Regions from separate parts of the Stappia sp. TSB10GB4 genome, predicted to be linked through region 3. Evidence: predicted binding sites of a transcription regulator. Region 3 holds the regulator's gene; each other region holds the start of a gene.
The links. Region 3 encodes LexA, which represses DNA repair genes until DNA is damaged. Its sites were predicted from a motif close to TGTTCNNNNTGTGTTCNG; they were not measured.
Positions count from the first base shown of each region.

Region 1 (5,947 bases), on a different contig from region 3:
ACGATATAGGTCATCGCAATCCTCTCGCGGCGCCAGTCATGCCGTCGCCATGTCGCGGCTCTTCGATCGAGGCCCGATCTCCGTTCCGCAGTTGCGGTTCGAAGGTGCAGTCCGATACGGGGTTCCGGGTCCGGCCAGGCCGGGAGACCAGAGCGTGCCGGCCAGTATGCGGGCGGGTCTTGCTGCCTGCGTACCGGGTTTGGCGATGGGCTTCAAGTTCGGAATATGTTGCCGATGATAGCTGGCGGGAAAGATTTTTCTCCGCTTCGCCGGCCTCGCGCGAGCGGGCGATATGTCGCAGCCTTGCCGGCGCAAGATCACCGCAGTTCAGCCCCGTCGTTCAATTCGTGTCGGTGAGGCGATCGATCTGGCGTCGCTGGCGCTTGGTCGGCCGGCCGCTGCCCCGGTCGCGCCGTCCGGGTGCCGGGCCGTCCTGGCCGAAAACGCTCGGTTTGCCGGCGGCGGCAGCGTTCTCGCCCTCGCCAGCGTCCTGCGCATCCTCCTCGGAAAGCGATGGGGCGCCGGGAGGCGGCGCCAGATCCTCGTAAAGAAGGCGGGCTTCCGGCGCCGGCCCCCTGCGAGCGCCAGGTGCCAGCACCTTCAGCACCAGCACCCGGTTCGCGACCGCGATCGTCAGGACATCGCCGTGGCGGATCGCCTTTGCCGGGGCCGAGGCCTTGTCACGATTGACCCTGACGTGGCCGCCGGTCACCAGCTTCTGGGCGAGGCTGCGCGACTTGACGATGCGGGCGAACCACAGCCACTTGTCGAGCCGCTGCGGCGTCATGTCCGCGGGCGGCGCGGCTGGTCCGGTGGAGGTGGTCTCGCTCACCTGTGCGGCAACCCTGCATCATCCCGGCCCGCTGCCCGTGTCGCGACGGGTCAGGAGCGCGGCTTCTTCTCCAGATCGGCCTTGAGCGCGGCCAGTTTCGCGAAGGGCGAGTCGGGATCGATCTCGCGCGCAGGGCGTTCCGGTCGGCCGCCACGCGGACGTTGGCCTTCCGCGCGCGGGCCCTCGGGCCGGCCTTTGCCACCGGCCCTTGCCTGGTCAGATCGGGCCTGGTCTGAGCGGGGCCCGTCGGGCCGCCCTTGCTGGCGGTTGCCGCCCTTGCCGAAGCCGCGCCCCTTGGTCCGCTGCTTGTGATCCTGTCCGTCCGCGCTCTGCTGGCCGTCCTGTTCGTGGCGGCGGCCTCCGCGTTGGCCCTCGCGCTGGCCGCCGGCGCGCTGACCGCCCTGCGGCCGACGGTCGCGGCGGCCGGGGCGCCAGACCTCGATGGTGACCGTTTCCTTTGCGCCATCGGCCGCGTCTGTGGCGGCAGAGGCGTCCTGTGCCGGTTCGGCCGTTGCCGTCGCGGTTTCGGTTGCGCTCGGCTCTGCCGGTGCGGCGATCGGGGCGTCTTCCGGCAGGCGTGCCGACTTGTCTGCTTCGGCGGGCGCCGGCGTCGGCTGGTTCTCCGCCCGCTCTTCCGACTGAGTTTCCGTCGGAGCGTCGGTTGCGACCGCCTCGGCGGCGGGAGGCGACGCGGCTTCCGGCTTCTGCGTCGCTGGCCGGGCGATTTCGCGGGTCTCGGAGCGATAGCTGAGAGATTTCAGGACGGCGGCAAAGTCCTCGCCGGCGCAGCCGAGCAGCGACGTCATCGCCACGGTCACGGTGAAGCCGCCGCCTTCGGCAACGGCACCGTCCGGTGGCGACACATCCGCATCGAGCGGCTTCCAGGCCAGAAGCGGACGGATCAGGTCGGCGAGGCGCTCGAGAATGTCGATGCGCACGGCGCGGGGTCCGCAGACGCGGAAGCCGACGACCTTGTACAGAGCCTTCGAGATCTGTGGGTCGACGGTAATCGACGTGCGGCCCGAGGCCGAGAGCTGAGGCAGTTCGGCAAGACCCGGCATGTCGGGCTCGCCATGTTTCAACGCCCAAAGCTGGGCAATCAGCCGGCTCGGGGCCGGCTTCAGCAGGGCTGGCACGAAAATATGATAGGCGCCGAAGCGCACACCGAGGCGGCGCAGGCCCGCGCGCATGGACTGGTCGAGCTGGCGGACGTCTTCGGCGATCTCCGAGCGGTCGAGAATGCCGAGCGCTTCGACGAGGCGGAAGGCGATGCCGCGGCCGAGACCCTCCAGGCCCTCGCCGATCTCGAGATCGCGCAAGGGCTTGAGCACCGTGTCGATATGCGCACGCAGCCACAGGACGAGGCGTGCCTCGACCTTGTCGCGGTCGGCCGCCTCCAGGGTCTCCTCGCACAGGACGATCAGGCCCGGGGTGAGCACCGTTTCGCCGGAGATGACCCGGGCGACGATCTCGCCCTGCCAGCGCAGGATGCCATCGGAGGCGAGCGCGAAATCCTCGTTGGCGCCGCGCGACAGGCGGTCGGCGCGCTGGGTGAGTTCGCTGGCCAGCGCCTTCTGGGCCGCAGCGCGCAGCGCCTTGACGTCCGGCCCATCGGCGGAGGGGTCTGGCGCAAAGCGGAAGCCCTGCAGTTGTCCGACGTGCTGTCCCTCGACAAGCACATCCCCTGCCGATGTAATTTCCGCTTCAAGCATGGCGTTCTCTCTCAGCCGTCGCATCAATACGCTCGTCCGCCGATCGACGAAGCGCTGGGTAAGCCTCTCGTGCAAGGCGTCGGACAGACGGTCTTCTACGCCGCGCGTCACGCCTTGCCAATGGGCGGGATCCGCAAGCCAGTCACCACGGTTGGCGACAAAGGTCCAGGTGCGGATGTGGGCAATGCGGTTTGCCAGCGTGTCGATGTCGCCGTCGACGCGATCGGCGAAGGCGACCTGGCGGGCGAACCAGTCGTCGGGAACCACCCCGTCGCGGGTCAGATGGGCATAGAGCCCGGCGATCAGGTCGGCGTGGTTGGCCGGCGCGATCTTGCGGTAATCCGGCACCTGGCACACGTCCCAGAGCAGGCGCACCCGCTCCGGCGACGAGGCGACACGGCGGATCGCCTCGTCGCGCAGGGCATGATCGAAGGCGGTCTCGTCGGCCGAGGGCGGCGCGCGGGTCAGACCCTGCTCCCGCGGTGGCTCGTCGAGCGTGCGGCGCAGGCTTTCGACGCTGTCGTAGTCGAGCGCGCGATTGCGCCACTGAAAGACCTTGAGGGCGTCGAAACGGTGGCTCTCGAGGGCTGCGACCAGTTCCTCGTCGAAGGGATCGACCCGGCCGGTGACGCCGAAGGTGCCGTCACGGGTGTGACGGCCGGCGCGGCCGCCGATCTGGCCCATCTCGGCAGGTGTCAGCATCCGGTACTGGTAGCCGTCGAACTTGCGGATGCCGGCGAAGGCGATGTGATCGACATCGAGATTGAGGCCCATGCCGATCGCGTCGGTGGCGATCAGGTGCTGCACGTCGCCGTTCTGGAACAGCTCCACCTGAGCGTTGCGGGTGCGCGGGCTGAGCGAGCCGAGCACCACGGCCGCGCCGCCGTGCTGGCGACGAATCAGCTCGGCGATCGCGTAGACCTCGGAGGAGGAGAACGCGACCGCGGCGGAGCGTGGCGGCAGGCGGGTGATCTTCTTCTGGCCCGAATAGGCCAGCACCGACATGCGCGGCCGGGTGATGACGTTCAGGCCGGGCAGCAAACGCTCCAGCAACGGGCGCGCCGTGGCCGACCCGAGCAGCAAAGTCTCCAGCGTGCCGCGCATGTTGAGGATGCGGTCGGTGAAGACGTGGCCCCGCTCGAGATCCCCTGCGAGCTGCACCTCGTCGATGGCGACGAAGTCGGCGACAAGATCGAGCGGCATTGCTTCCACGGTCGATACCCAGTAGCGGGTCCCGGCGGGGATGATCTTCTCCTCGCCGGTGACCAGAGCCACCTTGTCCTCGCCGACCCTTTGAGCGATGCGGCCATAGACCTCGCGCGCCAGCAGGCGCAGCGGCAGGCCGATGATGCCGGTCTCGCGGGCGATCATCCGTTCGATGGCGAGATGGGTCTTGCCGGTGTTGGTGGGGCCGAGGACGGCGGTCACGGTACGCGCGCGGGCGACCGGCGGCAGCGTTGTCCATGTGGGGCCTGTGGTGCCCCCGGCCGAAGACGGCCTCGATTGTCCGGAATGAAGCATTGGCTGGAGCTGTGCTGTGCGATCCGTGCCACGGCGGAGCCCGCCACGATCCGTTGCGAAATAGAACCGCGCGACGGGATGGCGCCGGGGTCCGGATAGGTTTGTCGGCGGAAGCGTCAGGCGACCGCAAACCCGTTGGCTCGACAGGTAGCACAGACGGTCGCGGGCTGTCGCCTGCTGTTTTCCACAAGCGGGGAGGGGCGACGACCGCCGGGCGGGACGCCCCGCTTCGGTCCGTTCCGGCAGCGCGAAAACCGACCTGCGTCAGGGTGAACAGAACGAGTCCGGAACAAAGCCGGACCGAATCGATGACTCGCACGGATTCAGGTTTCGTTCTCTACGACATGTTGTGGAGGCAGAGGATCACGGGGCGAAATCGTGAATCTGCTCAAGGATTTGAGTCGACCGATTCGGATCCGGTCGAATTTCTTGGCGCTGCGAAACAGATTTCCATCCCGTTAACCAGCTCGATAAAATTCGAACTGCAAAATTCACGTTTGTCGAAACCGCGAACGAAGCCTGTCCGAATCGCTGACAGACAGTTGTTCCTGATATGTTCATTCGATATGTTGTGCCCGGCCGAAGCGGGCATAGCGGATGATGAGGGCGGGGTCGCGGGCGGTCGGCGGGTCTCGCGAAACGGGTTTACCCGATCGTTTCATTCCGGGACGATTTGCCGGCAGACATTTGCGGGGCCTATCGGTCCTCTCGTGCCTGCCATCTTCCCTTGTTGCGGTGCAACAGCTAGAACGCGGTGACGCTAAGGCACTGGCGCCCTCTTGCGGGGTGCTTGTCAGGAGGAGGGGCTGACTTGGCAATTCGGAAGATTCTCGTCGCCAACCGTTCGGAGATCGCAATCCGCATCTTCCGCGCGGCCACCGAACTCGGCATGCGCACCGTGGCTGTCTATGCGGAGCAGGACAAGCTGGCGCTGCACCGGTTCAAGGCCGACGAAGCCTATCAGATCGGCCGAGGCGCGCATCTGGCGGAGCCGCTCGGACCGATCGAGGCCTATCTGTCGATCCCCGAGATCCTGAGAGTGGCGAAGGCGGCGGGCGTCGACGCGATCCATCCCGGCTACGGGTTCCTGTCGGAAAGCCCCGAATTCGCGGAAGCCTGCGCGGCGGCGGGCATCGTCTTCATCGGTCCTTCGCCGGAGACCATGCGCCGGCTCGGCAACAAGGTGGCGGCTCGCAATTTGGCCGTGGAAGCAGGTGTTCCGGTGATGCCGGCGACCGATCCGCTGCCCGACGACATGGACGAGATCCGCAGGCTCGCCGCGGAGATCGGCTATCCGGTGATGCTCAAGGCGTCCTGGGGCGGGGGCGGGCGCGGCATGCGCGTCATCCGCGACGAGGAAGCGCTGTTGCGCGATGTGGCGGCGGCCAAGCGCGAGGCCAAGGCAGCCTTTGGCAAGGACGAGATCTATCTGGAGAAGCTGGTCGAGCGGGCGCGGCACGTGGAAGTGCAGATTCTCGGCGATGGGCATGGCAACCTGGTGCATCTGTTCGAGCGCGACTGCTCGATCCAGCGCCGCCACCAGAAGGTCGTCGAGCGAGCGCCTGCTCCCTATCTCGGCGCCGACCAGCGCGCGGAACTATGCGAGTACGGCCTCAGGATCGGCCGCGCCGCGGACTATCGTGGCGCGGGAACCGTCGAGTTCCTGATGGATGCGGACAGCGGTCGCTTCTACTTCATCGAGGTCAACCCGCGCGTCCAGGTCGAGCATACGGTGACGGAGGAGGTCACCGGCATCGACATCGTCAAGGCGCAGATCCGCATCGCCGCCGGTGCGATGATCGGCGAGCCGGCCTCCGGCGTGCCGGCGCAGGAGGCGATCCGGCTGAACGGCCATGCCCTGCAATGCCGCATCACCACCGAG
Region 1 covers NZ_FYAV01000025.1:6,577-12,523, forward strand. The annotation lists gene fdxA (ferredoxin FdxA) at 1-14, opposite strand, end outside; gene TSB10GB4_RS02535 (RNA-binding S4 domain-containing protein) at 341-787, opposite strand; gene TSB10GB4_RS02540 (helicase-related protein) at 883-4,065, opposite strand; gene pyc (pyruvate carboxylase) at 4,877-5,947, shown strand, end outside.
Region 1: the regulator LexA is predicted to act here: its motif matches at 4,340-4,357, upstream of TSB10GB4_RS02540 (helicase-related protein).

Region 2 (5,947 bases), on a different contig from region 3:
CGACTGGGTCGCGGTCGCCGAAGGCCTGCTCGGCACGCCCTATCTGTGGGGCGGGCGCACCTCGCTGGGGCTCGATTGCTCGGCGCTGGTGCAGCTTGCGGCGGCGGAGGCCGGCCATATGCTGCCGCGCGACAGCGACATGCAGGCCGCCAGTGCCGGCACCGCGCTCGACATCTCCGCCGGCCTGCCGGACCTGCGGCGCGGCGACCTGCTGTTCTGGAAGGGTCATGTCGGCATCCTCAGCGATCCGGCCACCTTGCTGCATGCCAATGGTCACACGATGAGCGTCGCCCGCGAGCCGCTGGACGCTGCGCTGGCCCGCATCGCCGCCACCGAATGGGGCGCGGTGACCGCCTGCCGCCGGCTCTGATTTCGGCGACCGGCGACAAGCGCTTGTCGTTTCGACAGAATTTCAAGTCGTTTCCGAAATTTGCTTGCTCTTCCCTAAAAGGAAATTCTGCAAAACGACCCGTTTCCCTAGCGTATCAGATATGCAGGGAATGCAGTTGAAATTGCTTTAGGCTGTAACTATATCAGCCTCGACGTTGCGCGAGCGCTGTTTCGCGCCATTGAGACGGACCGCGAGCTTCCCACGGGTCACGCCGAAGCTTGCAAGTCCGCAAGGATCACAAAAATCGGATGTTTCGTCAGGCTGCCGACAGGTCGCGGATGTAAACGTCTTTGCCGCTATTCAACGGATCACTGATCGATCATGCTTCATGTCTTGCCACATGCTGTTTTTCTTCACGTTGAAGACAACGTGAACGATGCAATGGCCTTCCGTCTGGCACTCGAAAGCGTGACGGGAAACATTCGCGTGCGCCGGGTCGGCTCGGTGGAGACGGCGCTGGAGCTGCTGTCGACCCCGGACGCGGCCGCCGGCCCGCCCTTCGACTGTGTGGTCGCCTCGCTCGATCTGCCGGGCACCGGCGCCGGCGATCTCGCTCGGCGCCTGCGCCAGCGCTACGACAGCAGCACGCTGCCGCTGGTCGGGCTGACCGGCGCCGCAGCGCCGTCACCGGCCAGCGACAACGACTGGTTCGACGTCGTGTACGAGAAGCCGACGCTGCCGCGCGAAATGAAGCGGGTGGTGCGCGAGATCATCGACCTGTGGTTCCAGCGCGCCCGCCGCTTCCACTGCTGACCGGCTGGGCCTTTCAGTAACCTGTTGCTTTGTCTACAAGATTCCGAAGTTCGCCGCCCGCCTCATAGGCGCGGATCTGCTCGGCCACATAGGCGGAGATCGCCTCCGGATCGCTTTCGGCGGCGACATGCGGCGTGATCACCACATTCTCCAGCGCCCAGAGCGGGCTGCTTGCGGGCAGCGGCTCGGTCTCGAACACATCGAGGCTTGCCGCCGTCAACGTGCCGTCGGTGAGCGCGCGGACGAGATCCGCCTCGACCTGGCTGCCGCCGCGCCCGGCATTGATGAAGACCGGTCCGCCAAGCGCGCCGTCGCGTGCCAGCCGCGAGACGAGGCCGTAATCGACGAGGCCATGCGTCTCCGGCGTCAAGGGCAGCAGGTTCACCAGAATGTCGGTGCGGGCGAGGAAGGCGTCGAGCTCGCCCTCGCCGGCATAGCAGGCGACACCGTCGATCCGCTTGGGCCCGCGCGCCCAGCCCGCGACGTCAAACCCCAATCTTGCCAAGGCCTTGGCGGCATCCGCACCGAGCACGCCGAGCCCCAGAAGGCCGACGCGCACATGCCGCGCCGCCGGCTGTTCCAGGTCGCGCCAGACGCCCTCGCGCTGCTGCGCGGCGTAGGCGAGATGCTGGCGATGGTGCAGCAGCACCTGCAGCACCACCCATTCGGTCATGCGCGCGGTCAGGTCCGGATCGACCACGCGCACCACCGGCACGTCCGGCAGGCCGGGCTGGGCCAGCAGGTGGTCGACGCCGGCGCCGAGCGAAAAGATCACTTGAAGATTCGGGCAGGCGGCGAGGGCCTCCGCCGGGGCCTTCCAGGCCAGCGCGTAGCGGATCGCGGCGGGGTCGCCGATGGCGTCGGGCCAGGACCGGACCTCGTGCTCCGGCAGGTGCTTGCCAAGGCGCGCGGCCCAGGCGGCGGGGTTCCAGCCCTTGACGGCGATCAGCAGGCTCATGAGGGTCCTCCAAACGAATATTTCCCTCCTTAGAGCATCTTCCGCCGATCTGTGCAGCACCCGGGACGAAAAAAGTGCCGTAAAGCCAAGCCTCTGGCGCAAAAAGGCCGATGGCTGTCCTCCTCTGCCGCAGCGGCAATTCGCTTGACAGGTGTGGTGCGCAATGAAATCAATTTTTGAGAGAAATTTTGCAAAATTCCGTCTCAAATTCGCGAGAAATTGATTTTCCTGTCGCAAACGCGCTTTTCCGGGGGAGAGGACAAATGGATGTGGGGGACGTCAAGGAGGTGGCCGCCTGGGTCAACCTGATGCCGGGGCCGGGACGCACGCCGACGCTGCATGTGACCGGCACGGTCACCGCCCCGACACCCTGCCACGAGGTGGTCGCCGAGTTCGGCGGCCTCGACCCGTCGCAGCCGCCCGTCTACCGCGTCAGGATCCGCTTTCGCCAGGAGCCGGGCCTGTGCCCGCAGGTGCTGACCGACAAGGCGTTCCGCCATAGCGAGCGGAACTACGCCGGCACGGCGACCACGGTGCGGGTGTCGTCCGACACGGACAGCGAGACGGCGCCGATCCGCAAGGCCCGCTGACGCGCGCAGGCTTGTCCCCGTCCTATCCCCGGCACCGACCTCCGGTGCGCGGGAACCGTTATCCCCGCACGGTGCGGGTTCCCGTATAATGCCGGGGCATGAAGGTCAGTCGGCGGCGTAACGGTCGAGACGGCCGGGCTCCGCTTCGGTGACCTGTTCGCCGCGCGGCGGGGCAAGGTCGAGATCGCCGATGCTGCGGCCGCGCTTGCCGATCTTGTCGGTGGAGATCAGGATCTGCTCGATGTCGCGGCCGGCCTGGCCGAAATGCTGCTGCAGCTTGCGGACCCGCTCGTCCAGCCGGTCGACATCGGCAACGAGATGGGCGACCTCGGCCTGGATGCGGTGCGCCTCCTCGCGCAGCCTTGCGTCGCGCAGCACCGACTGGACCACCTGGATCGACAGCAGCAGCAGCGAGGGCGAGACGATGACCACCCGGACCCGGTGCGCCCTCTGGACGAGATCGGCGAACTGCTCGTGGATCTCGGCGAAGATGCTCTCGGAGGGCACGAACATGAAGGCCGTGTCCTGGGTCTCGCCGGGGATGAGATAGCGTTCGGCGATGTCGGCAAGGTGTTTACCGATGTCGCGGCGGAACCGGGCGCGCGCCTGCTTCAGCGGCTCCGGCCCCTGCGCTTCGCGCAGCTCGTTATAGGCCTCAAGCGGAAACTTGGCGTCGATGACCAGCGGCGGGGCGCCGTTCGGCAGATGGATCAGGCAATCCGGCCGCACCCGCGTCGACAGGGTCGCCTGGAAGGAGTAGGCGCCCGGCGCCAGTGCGTCCTGGACGATCGCCTCCATCCGGCCTTGGCCGAAGGCGCCGCGCGCCTGCTTGTTGTCGAGGATCGACTGCAGCGCCCCGACCTGGCCCGAAAGGTCGCGGATCGTCGCCTGCGCCCGGTCGATCACCGCCAGCCGCTCGTGCAGGTGGCGCAGGCCGTCATGGGTGCGCCGGGTCGTCTCGGCCATCGACTGGCCGAGCTTGTGGCTCATGCCGTCGAGCCGCTCGTTGACCGCGCGCATCAGGTCGCCCTGCCGCGAGCCGAAGACCTCGGCCATGGTCTGCATCCGCCCGGTCATCTCGGACTGGACCTTGAGCAGGGCGGCGATCCGCGCCTCGAGCTCGCGCGCCTGCTCGGCGGCCCGCCATTCGGCATCGCGCGCCCGGCCCGCCTGCCGCGACACCGAGACGAGCGTCAGCAGCGCCGCGCCGAGCAGCAGCAGCGTGGCACCGACAAGCGCCTCGCCGAGCGACACCGGCCGGCCGAGCAGGGTGAAGAGAATCGCCTCCATGGAAACAAAGATAGAACACTTGTCGGGGGAGCGAAACGGCGCAGGCGAAGGGGCGGCGCGCGGCCGCAGCGAGCAGGTAGAGGAGTGCCGGGGGCGCACAGCGAGCCCGCAGCTCCCTCGCCGGCGGCCATAACCCGCGGGAATCGTGCGTTCCGGGCGCATCGGCGCGTTGACGCGGCCGGCCTTCTCCCATATTTCAGCACCATGACGAAACGCGACATCATCATCCTGCCGGCCCCCAAGCTGCGCCTGGTCAGCGAGCCGATCGCCAGCGTCGACGACGCGGTGCGGCAACTGGCCGACGACATGCTGGAGACCATGTACGACGCGCCGGGCATCGGCCTGGCCGCGATCCAGATCGGCGTGCCGAAGCGGATGCTGGTGCTGGACGTGGCGCGCGAGGGCGAGACGCCGGCGCCGATGGTGGTGATCAACCCGGAGATCGTCTGGGAATCCGACGAGCACTCCGTCTATCAGGAGGGCTGCCTGTCGATCCCCGAATATTACGAGGACGTGGAGCGGCCGCAGCGGATCGGCCTGCGTTTCCTCGACCGCGAGGGCGCGGCGCGCGAGATCGAGGCCGACGGCCTGCTCGCCACCTGCCTGCAGCACGAGATCGACCACCTGAACGGCGTGCTGTTCATCGACCATATCTCGAAGCTGAAGCGCGACCGCGTCGTGAAGAAGTTCCAGAAGCAGGCCCGCCTGTCCGAAAAGGCCTGAGCCGGCCGACCCCGAACCTGCGACCCGGGAGCCGGACGCATGGACATCGCCTTCTTCCTCAAGGTCTTCGCGGCGCTTTTCGCGATCATGAGCCCGGTCGCCAATCTGCCGGTGTTCCTGGCGCTGACCAGCGACCGGGACGCCGCCGGACAGCGCGCCGTCGCCCTGACCGCAACCTTTGGCCTCATTGCCGGCTCGGTCATCGTCTTCTTCGGCGGTGAGGCGATCCTGGCGCTGTTCGGCATCATCATCGACGGCTTCCGCCTCGCCGGCGGGCTGCTGATCCTGCTGATCGCCCTCTCCATGCTGCATGGCGGCGAAAGCAGTGCCCAGGCCGGCACGGACGAAGAGAAAGAGCATCACCGGAGCGTCGACAATCCCGGCATCTACCCCTTGACCGTGCCGATGCTGCTGGGGCCCGGCTCGATCTCGACCATCATCATCTTCCGCGAACAGGCGCGCGGGACGGGCCAGGAGATCGCCCTGGTGGCGGCGCTCGCCGCCATGGTCGCCGTGTTCGCTGCCACTTTCTTCGCCGCACCAATGCTGTCGCGAATTCTGAGCCGCACCGCGATCAGCATCATGAGCCGGCTGATGGGCATGATCCTCGCCGCCATCGCCATGGAGATGATGGTGACGAGCCTCAAGACCCTGCTGCCGGGTCTTGGATGAGGCGCCTCGCCTGACCCTGCATTCCGCGCCCGCCCGCGCGCGCCCACCAAGGAGCAATCATGAGCCTGCGCATCGTCTTCATGGGAACGCCGGAATTTTCCGTCCCGACCTTGATGGAGATCGTCGGCCAGGGTCACGATGTCGTCGCCTGCTACACCCAGCCGCCGCGAAAAGCGGGCCGGGGCATGGAGGAACGCAAGTCGGCGGTGCATCAGGCGGCCGAGACGCTGGGCATTCCGGTGCGCTGCCCGCCGTCGCTGAAAAGCGAGGAGGAGCGGGCGGCGCTTGCCGAACTGGCGCCGGACGCGGCCGTCGTCGTCGCCTATGGCCTGTTGCTGCCGCAGGCGGTGCTCGACATCCCCGCGCATGGCTGCCTCAACCTGCACGCCTCGCTGCTGCCGCGCTGGCGCGGCGCGGCGCCGATCAACCGGGCGATCATGGCGGGCGACGCCGAGACCGGCGTCGAGGTGATGCGCATGGAAGCCGGGCTCGATACCGGCCCGGTCTATATGGCCGAGAAGCTGGTGATCGGGCCGGAGATGACGGCCGGAGAGCTGCACGACCGCCTGT
Region 2 covers NZ_FYAV01000051.1:54,583-60,529, forward strand. The annotation lists gene TSB10GB4_RS12970 (C40 family peptidase) at 1-370, shown strand, start outside; gene TSB10GB4_RS12975 (hypothetical protein) at 761-1,144, shown strand; gene TSB10GB4_RS12980 (glyoxylate/hydroxypyruvate reductase A) at 1,158-2,102, opposite strand; gene TSB10GB4_RS12985 (hypothetical protein) at 2,366-2,692, shown strand; gene TSB10GB4_RS12990 (DNA recombination protein RmuC) at 2,798-3,982, opposite strand; gene def (peptide deformylase) at 4,187-4,705, shown strand; gene TSB10GB4_RS13000 (MarC family protein) at 4,745-5,377, shown strand; gene fmt (methionyl-tRNA formyltransferase) at 5,443-5,947, shown strand, end outside.
Region 2: the regulator LexA is predicted to act here: its motif matches at 3,983-4,000, upstream of TSB10GB4_RS12990 (DNA recombination protein RmuC).

Region 3 (5,947 bases):
TATGAGGCCCGGCTAGAATGGGGCATGGCTGACATGGCGCTGATCTCGGTCGACGAGGCCCTGTCGCGGTTACTCGCCGACGTCAAACCGCTCGGAGCAGAGACCGTGCCGCTTGCGCGGGCCAACGGCCGCGTGCTCACCGCCGACCTTGCCGCGACCCGCACCCAGCCGCCCTTTCCCGCCTCCGCCATGGACGGCTACGCGGTGCGCGCGGCCGACATCGCCGCCGTTCCGGCGACGCTCAGGCTGATCGGCGAGGCCCCGGCGGGGCGCGCCTTTGCGGGTGCCATCGGGCCGGGCGAGACGGTGCGCATCTTCACCGGCGCGCCGCTTCCCGAAGGCAGCGACACGGTGCTGATCCAGGAGAACACGAATCGCGCCGGCGACACCGTCACGGCGCTGGAAAGCGCGCCGCTCGGCCGTTTCGTGCGCCCCGCCGGGCTCGATTTCACCAAGGGCGAGGTGCTGCTCGCCGCCGGAACGCGGCTCGACTATCGGCGCCTGGCGCTGGCCGCGGCGATGAACCATCCCGCTCTGGAGCTGCGCCGCCGGCCGAAGGTCGCGATCCTCGCCACCGGCGACGAACTGGTCGAGCCGGGCGAGCAGCCGGGGCCGGACCAGATCATCGCCTCCAACCATGCCGGCATTGCCGCGCTCGTCGAGGATTGCGGCGGCGAGCCGCTGCAGCTCGGCATCGCCGCCGACCGGCGCGAGCACATCGCCGGCAAGATCGCCGAGGCGCGCGCGGCCCGGGCCGACATTCTCGTCACCCTCGGCGGGGCCTCCGTCGGCGACCACGACCTGGTGCAGGAGGTCCTCGCCGCCGCCGGCATGGACCTCGGCTTCTGGCGCATCGCCATGCGGCCGGGCAAGCCGCTGATGGCCGGCCGGATCGAGGACATGCGCGTGCTCGGCCTGCCCGGCAATCCCGTCTCCAGCCTCGTCTGCGGCGTTCTCTTCCTGCGGCCGCTGATCGAGGCCCTGCTCGGCCGCCCGCCGCGCCGGCGCGACGCCGAGCTGCTGCCGCTGGCCGCCGATATCGGCGGCAACGACCAGCGCGAGGACTATCTGAGGGCCTGCATCCTGCGCGCGGACGACGGCGCGGAGCGCGTCGCCCCGTTCGAACGGCAGGATTCCTCGATGCTGGCAACGCTCGCCCGCGCCGATGCGCTGGTGGTGCGCCCGCCCCACGCCGCCCCCGCGCCCGCCGGCACGCCGGTGCCGGTTCTGCGCCTGCCGCAGGGCTGACGCGGCCGACACGGCGCCCGAACCTGGCCCGAGCCGATCTCGTAAACCATTGAAAAGAGTAGGGTTTCCTGCGCGCCTGCGCCGCATCGAGGGTGAGGTTCGCGCCGGTCGTCTCTCGCCGGACGCAGGACATCTCGACCTGGCGCGGCCTTGGCGGGCGGAATCGCTTGTGGAACAAGGCGGGAACGGTTAGACTGCGTTCATGATTTGTACATGGGCTTGAGTCGCGATGGGCGGCTCCCTTGGTGGTGCTCCATGCCCTTGCACGGCCACCAATAAGGGGTGCGCCCGACGATGGCGGCGGAAACGCTCGCTCCGACGGCATGATCCGAAGGCGCGAGCCGACGGCGCTCGACCACACGACGCAGGACGTCATGGGTTTTGGAACTTGGCGGCGCTTGCGCCGAGACGTCTGAACCGGAACGGGGGGACCCACGCGCATGTTGACGCGCAAGCAGCACGAATTGCTCCTGTTCATCCATGAGCGGCTGAAGGAGACCGGCGTTCCGCCCTCCTTCGACGAGATGAAGGACGCGCTCGACCTGCGCTCCAAGTCGGGCATCCACCGGCTGATCACGGCGCTGGAGGAGCGCGGCTTCATCCGCCGCCTGCCGAACCGCGCCAGGGCGCTGGAGATCATCAAGCTGCCCGAATCCGTCTCCCCCGGCCTTGCCTCGGCGCGCGGCCAGGGCTTCTCACCCTCCGTCATCGAGGGCTCGCGCGGCAAGCTGCCGCCGGTCGAGGCCGCCCCCGCGCCGCCGATGCCGGCCAATGACAGCGTCGAGATCCCGGTGATGGGCCGCATCGCCGCCGGCGTGCCGATCGAGGCGATCCAGACGCACAGCCACACCATCGCCATGCCGGCCGACCTGCTCGGCACTGGCGATCACTATGCGCTGGAAGTGCGCGGCGATTCGATGATCGAGGCCGGCATTCTCGACGGCGACACGGTGGTGATCCGCCGCTCCGACAGCGCCGACAGCGGCGACATCGTCGTCGCCCTGATCGACGACGAGGAGGCGACCTTGAAGCGCCTGCGCAAGAAGGGCGCCTCCGTGGCGCTGGAGGCGGCCAATCCGGCCTATGAGACCCGCATTTTCGGGCCCGGACGGGTGCGCATCCAGGGCAAGCTGGTGTCGCTGTTCCGCCGCTACTGAGGGCGGACCCAGGGTGGGCGGGCCACGGCTGAACGGGCCGAGGCTGGGGCCCACGTTGAGAGAGCCCTTCGGCGCCGGGTCGGCGTGCGCGTTGCGGAGGCGGATCATCGCCCGTTGGGCGTGAGTCCGGCGGCAGTTGGGCGGCAGTTGGGCGTCATTTCGGCGTCCAGGGCCGGCGTTGGCCGTAGCTCGGACGCAGCGTGATCTCGAGGTCAGCGGCGACGTCGACGGGAGACCCCCGGTGGTCCGGAGAAGCCGGGATCGAGACGGGAATCGAGGTCGGGACGGAAACTGGGGCTGGGACTTGGACTGGAACTGAAACTGAAACTGGGACCGCCGCTGACGCGAGGCCGGCCCCGGTTGCGGCGCCGGTCGCTCTGGCGGTTGCCGCACGGGCTGGAGCGACACTGCCGGAGGCCGCGGATCCCGCTGCCGCGCCAGTCGAGGTCACTTTCGAGGTCGATCTCGGTGTCGTTGTCGATATCGTTGCCGACGCGCGGGACGGTGGATGCATGCTGAAAGGCGGTGACCGCAGGCTGAAGTAAAGCGCGACGGCGCCCTCCCGGGCAAGCCGTGCCCCGTCGATCACCACCCGCGCCCGGCACCCGGGCGGGGCGTTGAGCGCCGAGACGATGATATCGACCTTGCGGCAGTCCTCCTCGAAGGCGGCGCTGTCCCGCACCAGCGATACCAGCAGCGCCGGCGGACCCTGCGCGGCGGGACTGGGCCTTCCGCCCGCCTCCGTTGGCCCGTCTGCGGGTGCAGGCCGTGCGCCGGGCACCTGTGCGGCGGGCGACGGCTCCGGTTGCCCCTGTGCGTGCGGGCCCTGCAAGGGTGGAGCCTGTCCTGGCCGATCCCGTTTGGGCAGACCCTGCGCGCGCGGGGTCTGTATGGGCGGAGCATGGGCGGGCGGGCCCTGTATGGGCCATCCCTGTATCGGCGGAGCAAGGGCGGCGGGCGGGCCCAGTCCCGGCGGACCATGCGCCCGCAGCAGGCAGGCCATGTCGTCGCAGCGCATGTCCGCGCGCGCGATCCGCCGCTCGCGGTGATGGCGCGCGCCGACCCCTTCCGCCCGCAGCCAGACCTCCGGCAGGAAGCCGCTCGTCCGTCCCGACACCCGCAGCACTCCAGCGGCATCGCGCAGGGCAAGCGTCCCGCCATTCGCCGAGACCAGCATGTCCGGCTGCCGGTGCACCGTATAGAACAGCACGGAAGCGGCGAGCGGGACCAGCGCGGCGCGGCGATAGCCGCGCGGCGCAAGGCAGGCAGTGAGCCCGGCCGCCACCACCGCCAGCGTGCCGGCGAGCGAGGGCGCTCCGATCACCCCGTCCTCCGGCGTCAGCTCCTTCACCCATTGTGCCATGGCGACGACCTGGTCGACGCCGGCCCCCATCGCCAGCAGTGGCAGGAGCTCCAGCCCGAAGGGCAGAAGCAGCAGCGACAGCGCCGCGAAGGGCATCACCACCAGCGTCACCACCGGCATCGCCAGCAGGTTGCCGAGCGGTCCCAGCGGCGCGATCCGGTGGAAGTGATAGGCGCCGATCGCCCCGGTCGCCACACCGGCGATCAGCGAGGTCAGCAGCAGGCCCCAGATCCACCCCATCGCGCCCGCCGTCGCCCGCGGCAGCAGGCCCCGGCGCGGCACCTCGTGCTGCTCGCGCGCCAGCCGCCGCCGGGTCAGCTCCTCATAGGCCGCGACCAGCGCGATGACGGCAGCAAAGGACATCTGGAAGCCGGGATCGAGCAGCGCCTCGGGCATGACCGCGAGGATCACGAAGACGGCGATCGCCACGTTCCTGAGGGTCAAGGCCCGCCGGGCGAAGATCCGCCCCGCCAGGACCAGCGCGATCATCAGAAACGCCCGCTGCGTCGCGATCGAGCCGCCGGAAATCGTCAGATAGAAGGCCGCCGCCAGCAGCGCGGCCAGTGCCGCGACGGCCTCGATCCGGGCGCCGTGGACAAGGCGGGGCGACAGCGCCAGCGCGGCGCGCACGACAAAGAAGACGGAACCGGCGAACAGCGCCATGTGCAGGCCGGAAATCGCCAGGATATGGGCGAGGCCGGCGGTCCTCAGCGCCTCCGTCACCGGCTCGGGGATCAGCGAGCGGTCGCCCGTGATCAGCGCGATGGCGAGCGCCGCCGCCGGCGTCTCGCCGAGCGCGGCGAGGATGCGCGCGGCAATCGCCTGGCGCAGGCCGGCGACCTCGGCCTTCGCCCGCAAGGCGAGCGGCGCCGGTCCCAGATCGATGCGGCGCGGCGCGCCGAAGGCAAAGCCGCTGGCGCCGATCCCGTCGAAAAACGCCCGGAAGGCGAAATCATAGCCGCCGGGCATCACCGCCGGCGCCGGCGGCGCCAGCCTTGCGCGCAGCGTCACCGCCTCGCCCACCCGCGGCAGGTCGGGCGGCGCGGCGCCGCGCAGCGACACCCGGACGCGGCGGGGCGTCGCCTCGGCCGCCAGCCGCTCGGCACTCACCACTTGCAGCACCAGCCGCACGCCGCGCCCGGTGCGCTCGACCTCCTCGACGAAACCGCTGACGGTGAGGCTGCGCGCCCGGTCGATCACCGGCGCTGCGACCAGCGCGGTGCGCGCTGTCCCCGCCAGCAGCCCCGACAGCACGAGGGCCAGCACCAAGAGCGGCAGCGCCCCCGCCCCCCGCCGCCCGGCGAGCCGCCAGCCCGCCCAGGCCAGCAGCGTCGCCGGCGCGACGACCAGCACCTGCGGCTCCGCCGGCAGGCGGAAATAGGCGGCAATGCCGAGGCTGAAGGCGAGCGCGGCGAAGGCAAGCCCCCGCCCCTGCGCCAGGCTTTCGCGGCAGGCGGCGGCAAATCTTGTCCCCGCCCCCTCTTCCTCGTGCCATCCTGCGCGAGCCGCCCGGCGACGGGCGAGCAGGGCCGCGAGCGGCGGCGGGGCAAGCGCAGGCCAGCGGCGCGGGTCTCCCCGGCCGCCGCCTCGGCTGCCCTGCCGCTCCGGCAGGGCGTCCGGCAGTGCCTCCGGGAGCCCGCCCGGCGGCACCTGCCTGTCCTCGTCGCCCTCGCGTTCCCGGGACACCCCAGCCGCCCCTCCGCCCTGGCCGCGCGCTGCCGATCTCTCGGGCATTGGTGGCGCGCCGCCGCTGTGCTACACGGTCGCCGACCGTGCCAGGACCGAAGCGTTGCATTGCAACCGACCTTCGCGCAAGACGCGAAACGGCACCGATAATTCCGAAGGCTGTCCGGACGCACCGCGCCGGCTCCGCCACCGATCACGAGGCCTTGTTGAATGAACTCTCCCGTCGTCACGCGCTTTGCGCCCTCCCCGACCGGCTATCTGCATATCGGCGGCGCCCGTACGGCGCTGTTCAACTGGCTCTATGCCCGCCGCTTCGGCGGCCAGATGCTGCTGCGGATCGAGGACACCGACCGCGAGCGCAGCACCGACGCGGCGATCACCGCGATCCTCGACGGGCTGACCTGGCTCGGTCTCGACTGGCAGGGCGAGGCGATCTCGCAGTTCGCCCGCGCCGCCCGCCACCGCGAGGCGGCCGAGAGCCTCGTCGAGAAGG
Region 3 covers NZ_FYAV01000037.1:19,469-25,415, reverse strand. The annotation lists gene glp (gephyrin-like molybdotransferase Glp) at 34-1,248, shown strand; gene lexA (transcriptional repressor LexA) at 1,689-2,405, shown strand; gene TSB10GB4_RS07090 (ComEC/Rec2 family competence protein) at 2,560-5,454, opposite strand; gene gltX (glutamate--tRNA ligase) at 5,665-5,947, shown strand, end outside.